3 regions of the Exiguobacterium sp. s6 genome follow, and region 1 is predicted to be linked to each of the others. Evidence: riboswitches for the same ligand, from Rfam matches in the RefSeq annotation. Region 1 holds a riboswitch; each other region holds the start of a gene.

Region 1 (3,274 bases):
GGTCGGTCTTTAAAATTGATACAGATGTGAAAGGGATGCCGCTCTATCGGTTTGGTCGATAAGGAGGTACGAAGATGGTAAAACGATTGCTCGTTCGTGCGGGAATCGGTTTGGCGCTCGCGGCGGTCGCCCGGGTCGGGATTCAAAAGCTGTTGGAGGCAAACCGGGAAGACGATCATACGTATTTGAATCCGCGGTGGGATGAGACGCCGAGTGTGGATGCCGACAAGGACGCGGATGAGGTCGGTCTGACCCAGCTCGACTCGATTTATCGAGCCGAATGGCAGGCGAACGCCTATCCACGCTCAGAGGCCGAACGCAAGGCGTTAGAGGAATAGGCAGGAGAACACGTCCGGAAACGGGCGTGTTTTTTTCTTGACAAGACGTCACCGACCCGTCATTATCTAAAAAGTAATCATTACGATTTAGGAGTGGGTAGAATGAGACGAATCCCGATCACCGTGCTGTCCGGTTATTTAGGAAGCGGTAAGACGACACTATTGAACCACATATTGAACAATCGGACGGGCAAGAAATACGCCGTCATCGTCAACGACATGAGCGAGTTGAATATCGATGAGCGATTGATTGAACAGGGCGGTTTTTCAAGGACGGACGAAAAGTTGGTCGAACTATCGAACGGCTGCATCTGTTGCACGCTCCGTGAGGACCTGCTCGAGGCGGTAGCAGAGCTTGCGAACGACCGGGACCTCGACGGAATCATCATCGAGTCGTCCGGTATCTCAGAGCCGATCCCGGTCGCCCAAACGTTTACATATGCCGATGACGCCCTCGGCATCGATTTGACGAGCCGAGTCTATATTGATGCGATGGTGACCGTCGTCGATGCGTTTCGGTTCTTAAAAGATTTCAACTCGGGCGAGTCGCTCCATGAACGCAAGCAGGCGATCGAGGCGACGGACGTCCGCGAAGTCGTCGACCTGCTCGTCGACCAAGTCGAATTCGCCGATATCATCGTCTTGAACAAGGCGGATCGCGTGACCGAGACCGAACTCGGCGAGATGACCGGACTGTTGAAGGCGCTCAACCCAACCGCGAAGCTGTTGACGTCTGTCCATGCGAACGTGGAATTGACCGAGCTGTTGGATGTCAATTTGTTCGATTTCGAACAGGCGATGCATGCGGCCGGGTGGATTCAAGAACTTGAGACAGATGTGCACACGCCGGAGACGGAAGAGTATGGCATCAGCTCATTCGTCTACCGTCGGCGTCGGCCGTTCCACCCGGAGCGTCTCCATGCCTGGATTGAGACGTTTCCGGAAGAAATCGTCCGTGCGAAAGGGTTTTTATGGATCGCTTCACGGAACGACCTCGCCTGTCTGTTTTCACAAGCGGGTTACGCCTCGACGCTCGAACATGCCGGACGCTGGCTCGCGACGCTTCCGGAAGAAGAGCGCCGTCACATGTTCGCGGCCGAACCGGAACTCGCCGCCGACTATGTCGAACCGTACGGGGACCGACAGACGGAGCTCGTCTTGATTGGGCAGCGGATGGATCGAGCCATCATCGAACAAGAGCTCGATCACTGTCTGCTGACAGATGAGGAGATGGCGCTGGATTGGTCGACGCTCCGGGACACACTTCCGGGGAACGAGGTCGTCACGTTCTCATAAGACCGTTTACAAAATGAAAGCGGTCGTCTATACTGATTCTTGCATGAACAACCGCATACATTGGACTACACTAGGGGTGCTTCGGCTGAGATGTGAGCATGGCTCCAATCCCTTATGACTCGATCCGGGTAATACCGGCGTGAGGAAGTGTGGCACTTTTTCTAATGGATTAAAATTGGACGAGTGGCCGCATTCTCATGGATGCGGCTTTTTTGTGTACACATAATAAGGGGGAATAGAACATGAACAAACAATGTGGAACGAGCCCGATCGTCGGGTTCCGCTTTACACTGAGCCCGATGACGACTGATTTCGTGAGCATCATCAAAGGGGCGTTGAAGGAGACGGATTTACAAAACGTCTGGCGACATACCGATGACGTGTCGACGGTCATCCGTGGACGAAGTGAGCATGTATTCGATGTGGCTAAGACCGTGCTGTCACACGCGACGAAGACAGGGGAACATGTGTCGATGAGCGGGACGTTCTCGGTCGGGTGTCCAGGGGATACGGCCGGAGATGAAGTGCTCGTTGTGTCGAGCGAACCGCTTAATGGTCCCGTCGGTCCGCAATATGTCTCTTCACAGTTCGCGCTCTATCCGCTCGGTGATGAGAACTACATGGACATCATCTACGAAGAAATCGCTTTTGCGAAAGAGCGGGGTGTCTTCAATGACTCGATGCATTACGCCTCAGGCATACATGGGGACATCGAGCCGGTGTTCGCTTTCTATGAGGCGACGTTTGATCGCGTCCGACAGAAGACAAGCCACGTCGTCATGACGGTGACGTTCAGCGTGAACAGCCCGTCACACGAGGGACGCATGGATGCTTAAATCGTGGAAGTTAAAAGAAATCGTCTTGTTGTCGATTTTATCGGTCGTGTTCGCGGTGGTCTATTTGGCGTTCGTCCATGCTGGTAACTTGTGGGCCGGTCTGATTGGACCAATCGCCTACGAATGGATTTTTGGGATATGGTTCATCGTCTCGATTATCGCAGCTTATATCATTCGCAAGCCTGGGGCTGCATTCTTGTCCGAAGTGCTTGCGGCGACGATTGAGATGATGATTGGCAACGCCATCGGACCGCGCATCATTTTAGTTGGGATCGTTCAAGGGATCGGCGCCGAAGCGGCGTTCGCTTTGACGGGTTATAAACGCTATGATCTTTGGGTGCTCATGCTCGCCGGATTCAGTGCTGCTGTGACAAGTTTCGCGTATACGTACGTCATGGGAGGGCTCAATGCCCTCAGTCCGACATATGTGGCTACGATGTTCGCACTACGCGCAACGAGCGGGATGTTGATTGCTGGTCTGGGCGGTAAGATTTTGAGCGACTTGTTGCTTCGGACGGGCGCGCTTGATGGGTATGCCCTCGCGCGACAGGACCGTATGCATGGTTGAGGCAGAACATCTGACATTTCGTTATCCGAACAAGAAATGCGATGTCTTGACGGATATCACACTACGTCTAACAAAAGGGAGAACGGTCATTACAGGGGCAAGTGGGTCGGGAAAATCAACATTGCTCGCTTTGATGAATCGTCTCTATCCGGACAATTGTGATGGCATCGTGACGGGCAGACTGCACTTGTTCGATCGCTCTTATGATACGTATGAAGCTGGCGAAGTGAACCGGC
Region 2 (3,274 bases), 1.2 Mb from region 1:
GGACATCGCTAACGGTCCCGAGTCGGTCGCGCCGCTGTTTTGGCAAGAAGCATCGTTCCTTCAATTCGTCGAAGAAATCGAGAAACGAAAATATGGGACAAGTGCCCCACCGACGGACGTCGTTTTGACCGAAGACGAGTTTCAGGCGCTCTATAATCGCCACGCCTACACATCCGCGCTCATCGTCGAGCTCGACGAATGGGGCGTACAACTGGCGCGCGATCCGCTCGAGAACGTCATCATCGCGGGAAACGGGGTCAAGGAAGTGAAGGCCGACTTGATCGTCTTTGAAGTCGAAGGTGGCTACGCCATCGTCTACGACCGAGACGGTGAAATCTTCAAAGGGCCGGAGTCGATTGCCCCACTGTTTTGGAGCGAGACGGATTATGAAAACCTACTCGAGAAGTATGAATGACTTATGGGAAGCGTCGTTTCAAGTCCCGGTACTCGAGTAGCAAGTTGAGCCATTGCGCTGGCTTATCGCTCGACTCAGCTACGTCGTACCGATAACTCGTCACGTACACATGCCACGACAAGGCCCGATAGACACAACCGAGCTCTTCAGCGATCAACAAGTGACGCCAAAGCACGTCCTTGGATGCGACGCCGCTCCACGCTTCCAAATAAACCGTACGCATCGTTTGAATCTGTTCATACCAGGCGACCTCGTCTTCTTCCGGCAATAAGTCGTACAGCGCGTTCCAAAACACGCGCACGCTGAAAAATGGATGCGTGACGGTCGCGTCGCCCCAGTCGAGGATACACAAATCATTCGTCCGTTCCCGCCAGAAGATGTTGCCGCCGTGCAAATCACCGTGCTCGAGACTCATCGGCATCCCGGTCGCCAGCTCATCGCACATGGCGATCAATTCATCTTGAAGCGCGAGCATGGCCTCGGCTTTGTATCGCTCGAGCCCGGCGCAGAGCTCAGGTAAATACGTGCGGATTTCGTCCTTCAACTTGGTCGGTCGGCGGTCCGGGATGCCGTAAGACAAGCAGGTCTCGATCTGGTCGATCTCCTGTCGCTGCAGCTGTGCGTATTGACGCAACGCCGCTTCGTATCGACTCACGTCCGGCCGTTCACGTAACGCCTCTCCGCCGATGTCTCGCATGAGCAACCAGTTCCGGGCTGAATCGATGGCGATGACGTCAGGGACGAAATCAGGATGCCGCTCGGCCAGAAACGCCGACAAATCGACCTCACCACGACTGATGTCGGTCACCGCTTTGGCGTAGTAACGTTCCTCATTGAGCGCGCCAACAAGCAAGTACGTCAAATCGGTATCTTTGATCACGTGCCACCTCGCATTCGGCACGTTTGCCTCAATCCATCGTTCGAACCGTTCACGAAACGATCGGTCACGCCATGGGATTGCCTGTCTCATCCTTTTCACCCTTTCTTTCATCATCTCCTAGGAGGAAACGATATGGACGTTGTATATTATTCATACCCGGTCGATGCCATCTTGTATATGTACTTAGGGGCGACGGCCGTCGTCAGTCTCATCATCGGGCTGCTCGTTTGGCGTCTGTTCAAGCGCCGAGCTGTCGGCTTTTGGACAACGCTCGTTCTCAGCTTTGTCGGGCTGTCGCTCTCGCTCGTCTGGTTTCAAAACGCGTCCGTCGCCGTGTTCATGGGGACACTCCCGTGGCTGATCAATCTCGTCTTCTCCCTTTTGTTGTATGGCCTGTTCGTCGGCATCACCTATGTCACGTTCCGACCACGAAAGCTCGACCGCGTCAAATGACGGTATGCTATACTCATGTTAATAAACGACCACTAGGGGAGCCTTCGGGCTGAGACGGCATGCGCCGGACCCTTCGAACCTGATCTGGCTCATACCAGCGTAGGGAAGTGGTGTGGGATTCGTCTGTCTTTCCACGCCACTTTTCCACTTGGAGAAGTGGCGTTTTCATTTTGAAAGGAGACTATCTATGCGTATTCAACAACTCACTTGGATGGCGATGCTCATCGCCATCGCCATCATCGGTTCCCTGTTCATCTCGATTCCGACCGGTGTCGCCCGTGCCTATCCGATTCAACATATGGTGAACGTCATCGCCGCCGTCACCGTCGGGCCGATCGGGGCCGTTCTCGTTGCGTTCGTGACCGGAATCGTCCGTGTCATGACCGGTACCGGGTCGCTCTTGGCCTTTCCCGGAGGTATGATTGGGGCGCTTTTGGCCGGGGTCTTCTATATGAAGACGAACCGCGTCGCCTTCGCCGCATTCGGTGAAGTCATCGGGACAGGGCTCATCGCCTCGCTCGTCGCCGTCCCGTACGCCAAGGTGTTGATGGGGAACGAGTTCGGGGCACTGTTCTTCTTCCCGGCCTTCCTTGCGTCGAGTGTGACCGGCGCCGTGCTCGGCTGGATCGTCTTGGCTCGGGTCAAGCAATTGCGACCGCTCACGGTGAAACGATAAATAGGAGTTCCCCCCGCTAAAAAAATGGTAAAATAAGGATAACACATACTGGGAGGTCATTTCTTGAATCGATTGACGCTATTACTGGCTGCCACCGCTTGCCTGTCCATGTCCGGTCTCTTGTACACGCTTGAACGCATCGCCACGTTCACCCGCTGGAATGCTCAGATTGCGACGGGCACGTTTTCCAGCGAGCCGATGTTCGTCGATGTGCTGCTCCAAAATGTGTCCATCTCGATTTTCGGAGTGGCTGCCCTCGTCCTCTTTTTCAAAGCGGGCAACGCTGTTCAAGGCTCAACGACGACGAAAACAGGGACGGCCGACTCATGACGGCTGTCCCTGTTTGACGTGATACACCCAAATCTCTTCCCCGTTTGCCTCATCAATCAAGCCGCTGTCGACAAATCCACCCTTCTCATAAAATCGTTTCGCTAGTTCGTTCGTCGGATGGAGACTGAGGACGATGTCATCCACATCGAATCGCTCTTGAATCCACACGAGCGCCAACTGTAAAAAGCGTGACCCGATTCCTTTCCCTTGCTCTGTCACATCGATCATAAATCGATCGAGCCAGATGTAACGCTCCACCTTGTTCTCTGCCCCAATCATCATGAAGCCGACGGGATGATCATCACGACAAAGTGCATAGCACTGCCACGCATATTTGACATCGGTTTCCATCTCGCGGAGCGATTCGGCGTTCGTTTCGATAAAACGGGCTTGGTCAGAAGCGACGGTCAAGGCGACGACGGCATCCCGGTTCGTGTCATCGACGAGTTGAGTCGTCAGCGTATTGGCAGCCATCGGCGCACCTCTTCCATGTCCAGTCCGCGCTTCGGCAAGATATAGG
Region 3 (3,274 bases), 1.1 Mb from region 1:
CCTATAGCTTCTTGCTCGGCGGACTCATCTCGGTCGGGAGCGTCTACGCGATTAGTCGCCTCATGGTCAACCCGTCGAGTCTCGAGCTATTGCTCGGTTTCACGGTCGGGATGATTGTGACGTTGTTCGGGTTGTTCTTCGCGATGCTCCGGACGTTCCCACTCCGCTACGCGGTGAAAGAGTTCTCGTACTTCAAGTACTTCGACCGCTATCCAGACTTGTTCGCCATCGGCGTGTTGTACGTGCTCGGGATTTGGGTCACGAATTTCATCATCTGGTTCGGTGAAGGACGCGTCATCATCGCGGACTCGTTCTTGTTCAACCCGTATTATGACACGGCCATCTTTTGGTCGTACTTGACGATCATCCCGACGCAGCTCTTGTTCGTCGTCGCCGTCGAGACCCGGTTTTATGAGCGCTACCGTACGTTTTATGGATTGATTAACTACGGCGGGGCGCTCCATCAAATCGAGAAAGCGAAACAGACGATGACGTCGGTGCTGAAAAATGAGTTGATTCGACTCGCGCGGAGCCAAGGCGTCGTGACGTTGTTCGCCATCCTCATGGCAGGCGTGTTCGTCAGTTGGATCGGCGTCCCGGATGAGATCGGTCAAATCTTTCGGATGACGACGCTCGCGGCGTTCGCGAACGCGATGATTCTCATCTTGACGTTGTTGTTGCTCTATTTCGAGGATCGACGCGGGGCATTGTTCGTCAATATCTCGTTCTTCACGTTGAATGCGTTGTTCACGCTCTTGCTCTTGCCGCGCGGCATCGATTGGTACGGCGTTGGCTTTGCTGTCAGCACGACAATCACGTTCTTCTTGGCCGGCCTGCGTTTGATCTATTACATGGGCAAAGTCGATTATTACGTGTTCGCGGCCTCGAATCGACGCAAGCTCGGTACCGAACGGTTCTCCCAAATGGGGACGTTGTTGAACCGTCGCTTCTCGCGATAAAGGGTTTTCAACATGGAAAAAGACTGATATGATGTGGTCGTAGACGACCGAATTTCATAATGTTTACCACTAGGGGAGTCGCGTGACGCGGCTGAGATGGACGAGGTCCAGACCCTTTGAACCTGATCTAGTTCACGCTAGCGTAGGGAAGTGGGCGAACCGATTGTTCTCGTACACTTTGTGTAAATCCGACGCCGCTTCCGTTATGGGAGGCGGCGTCTTTTTTGATTACAAAGGAGGAGACATGAATGACATTCACCGCACATCTTCGACAAGAGGCAGATGCCTTGTTTCAAGCCAGCTTTGACCATCCGTTCGTCCGCGAGCTCGGAACAGGCGAACTCGACGAGGCGAAATTTAGGCATTACGTCATGCAAGATTCATACTATTTGAACCAGTTCTCCAAAGTACAGGCGAAAGGCGCGACCCTCGCCCCGAACATGGAAGTCGCGAGCCGCTTTTTGACGCATGCGCTCCATACCATCGAAGCAGAGCATGCGTTGCACCGTGAATTTTTCACCTTGCTCAACGTGACGGAGGCGGAGTGGGCGACGTTTGAGCCGGCCCCGACGGCTTACGCTTATGCGCTCCATATGCAACAGGCCGGTCCGACGCTCGGTGATGTGCTCGCTTCGATTTTGCCGTGCTACTGGGTCTATTATGAGATCGGGGAGCGATTAAAAGATGCGACACCCGATCATCCAATCTATGCGACGTGGATTGCGACGTACGGTTCGGAATGGTTCCGCGATCTCGTCGAGGAACAGCTTGAACGGCTCGACGTGCTCGCCGGACAAGCGACAGCGGAAGAACGGGTCCGGTATCAACAGCTGTTCTTGAAGAGTTGTTATTATGAACATGCGTTTTGGGAAATGGCGTGGACGCTCGAGTCGTGGGATTTACCGGCGGGGGTGACACGATGAAGCGCGACTTATGGGACAAAGTCAGAGCCGAACGGCCACTCATCCATAACATTACGAATATCGTCGTCGCTAACTTTTCGGCGAACGGGTTGCTCGCCATCGGCGCTGCGCCGGTGATGGCGTCAGCCGTCGAAGAAGTCGCGGACATGGCGTCTGCGAGCGATGCGCTCGTACTCAATATCGGCACACTCGATGCGACGACGGAACGTACGATGATTCGAGCCGGACAGGCGGCGAATGAATCGAGCCGGCCGGTCGTCTTCGATCCGGTCGGTGTAGGGGCGACCGCGTTTCGACGTGACGTCGCTACATCCATTTTGCAACACGTCCGCGTGACGGTCATCCGAGGCAATGCCGGAGAAATTGCGACATTGATTGGTCTCGACGCGACGACGCGCGGCGTGGACGCCGGGGAAACGCGGGTTGATTTGAATCACATCGCACGCGCGGCGGCACGACGCTACACCTGTGTCGTTGCCGTGACCGGAGAGACGGATGTCGTCAGCGACGGGGATGTGACGATTGAAATCAAAGGCGGCACCGCAGCAATGGCCCGGACGACAGGGACCGGCTGCTTACTCAGTGCGGTCGTCGGTGCGTTCCTTGCGGTCGAACGGGATGCGGTTACGGCCACGGCGACAGCACTCGCCGGATATGCCCGGTGCGGCGAACTGGCTACCGCTTTGGCGGATGGACCGGGTGACTTCCCCGTTCACTTCTTGAATGAACTCGGCAAGATGACAGCTGTCGAGTTGCCGAGCGACCGTATTGAGGTGGTGTCATGATGCGGCCGCAAGTATTGACGATTGCGGGTTCGGACTCTGGCGGGGGAGCGGGAATCCAAGCTGATTTGAAGACGTTTCAAGAGCTCGGCGTGTTCGGGACGAGCGTTCTGACGGCCGTCACCGCTCAAAACACTCGTGGGGTGCATGGGGTCGAAGCAGTGTCGCCGGAACTCATCACACAACAACTCGATGCAATCGGTTCGGACTTTTCGATCGCAGCATGTAAGACCGGGATGTTATTTGATGCGGCGCGCATCGAGGCGGTCGCTACCGGGGTGAAACGTCATGTCTTCAACCGACTCGTCGTCGACCCGGTCATGATTGCGAAAGGAGGGGCCCCGCTTTTACAGGACACGGCGGTCGATGCGCTCAAGACCTCCTTGTTGCCACTCGCGACAGTCGTCACGCCGAACGTGCCGGAAGCGGAAGTGCTGACCGGGTTGACGATTCGATCGTTTAATGATCGTCTCGAGGCGGCTCGGCGGATGTTAGCGTACGGCGTGCGCGCGGTTATTTTAAAAGGCGGCCATCTCGAAGGTGAAACTGCCGAAGACTTGATCATGATGGAGTCGGAAGTGTTCCTTCTCTCGGCCCCGCGCATCCAGAC

The links. Region 1 has a riboswitch for thiamine pyrophosphate ahead of KNP75_RS06225 (YkoF family thiamine/hydroxymethylpyrimidine-binding protein). Riboswitches for the same ligand answer to the same signal wherever they lie in the genome.
Region 2: it holds a riboswitch for thiamine pyrophosphate, as region 1 does, so the genes downstream of both, thiW (energy coupling factor transporter S component ThiW) here and KNP75_RS06225 (YkoF family thiamine/hydroxymethylpyrimidine-binding protein) in region 1, are expected to answer to the same signal.
Region 3: it holds a riboswitch for thiamine pyrophosphate, as region 1 does, so the genes downstream of both, tenA (thiaminase II) here and KNP75_RS06225 (YkoF family thiamine/hydroxymethylpyrimidine-binding protein) in region 1, are expected to answer to the same signal.

What each region holds. Positions count from the first base shown of each region.
Region 1 is NZ_JACSLN010000001.1:1,205,034-1,208,307, forward strand. Features, by position in the region: gene KNP75_RS06210 (SMP-30/gluconolactonase/LRE family protein) at 1-62, shown strand, start outside; gene KNP75_RS06215 (hypothetical protein) at 75-338, shown strand; gene KNP75_RS06220 (GTP-binding protein) at 441-1,634, shown strand; TPP riboswitch at 1,697-1,797, shown strand; gene KNP75_RS06225 (YkoF family thiamine/hydroxymethylpyrimidine-binding protein) at 1,877-2,470, shown strand; gene KNP75_RS06230 (ECF transporter S component) at 2,463-3,038, shown strand; gene KNP75_RS06235 (ABC transporter ATP-binding protein) at 3,031-3,274, shown strand, end outside.
Region 2 is NZ_JACSLN010000001.1:22,851-26,124, reverse strand. Features, by position in the region: gene KNP75_RS00190 (hypothetical protein) at 1-415, shown strand, start outside; gene KNP75_RS00185 (aminoglycoside phosphotransferase family protein) at 417-1,385, opposite strand; gene KNP75_RS00180 (hypothetical protein) at 1,428-1,748, shown strand; TPP riboswitch at 1,773-1,871, shown strand; gene thiW (energy coupling factor transporter S component ThiW) at 1,936-2,424, shown strand; gene KNP75_RS00170 (hypothetical protein) at 2,488-2,754, shown strand; gene KNP75_RS00165 (GNAT family N-acetyltransferase) at 2,749-3,228, opposite strand; gene KNP75_RS00160 (YcxB family protein) at 3,210-3,274, opposite strand, start outside.
Region 3 is NZ_JACSLN010000001.1:66,620-69,893, forward strand. Features, by position in the region: gene pelG (exopolysaccharide Pel transporter PelG) at 1-959, shown strand, start outside; TPP riboswitch at 1,021-1,125, shown strand; gene tenA (thiaminase II) at 1,208-1,882, shown strand; gene thiM (hydroxyethylthiazole kinase) at 1,879-2,667, shown strand; gene thiD (bifunctional hydroxymethylpyrimidine kinase/phosphomethylpyrimidine kinase) at 2,667-3,274, shown strand, end outside.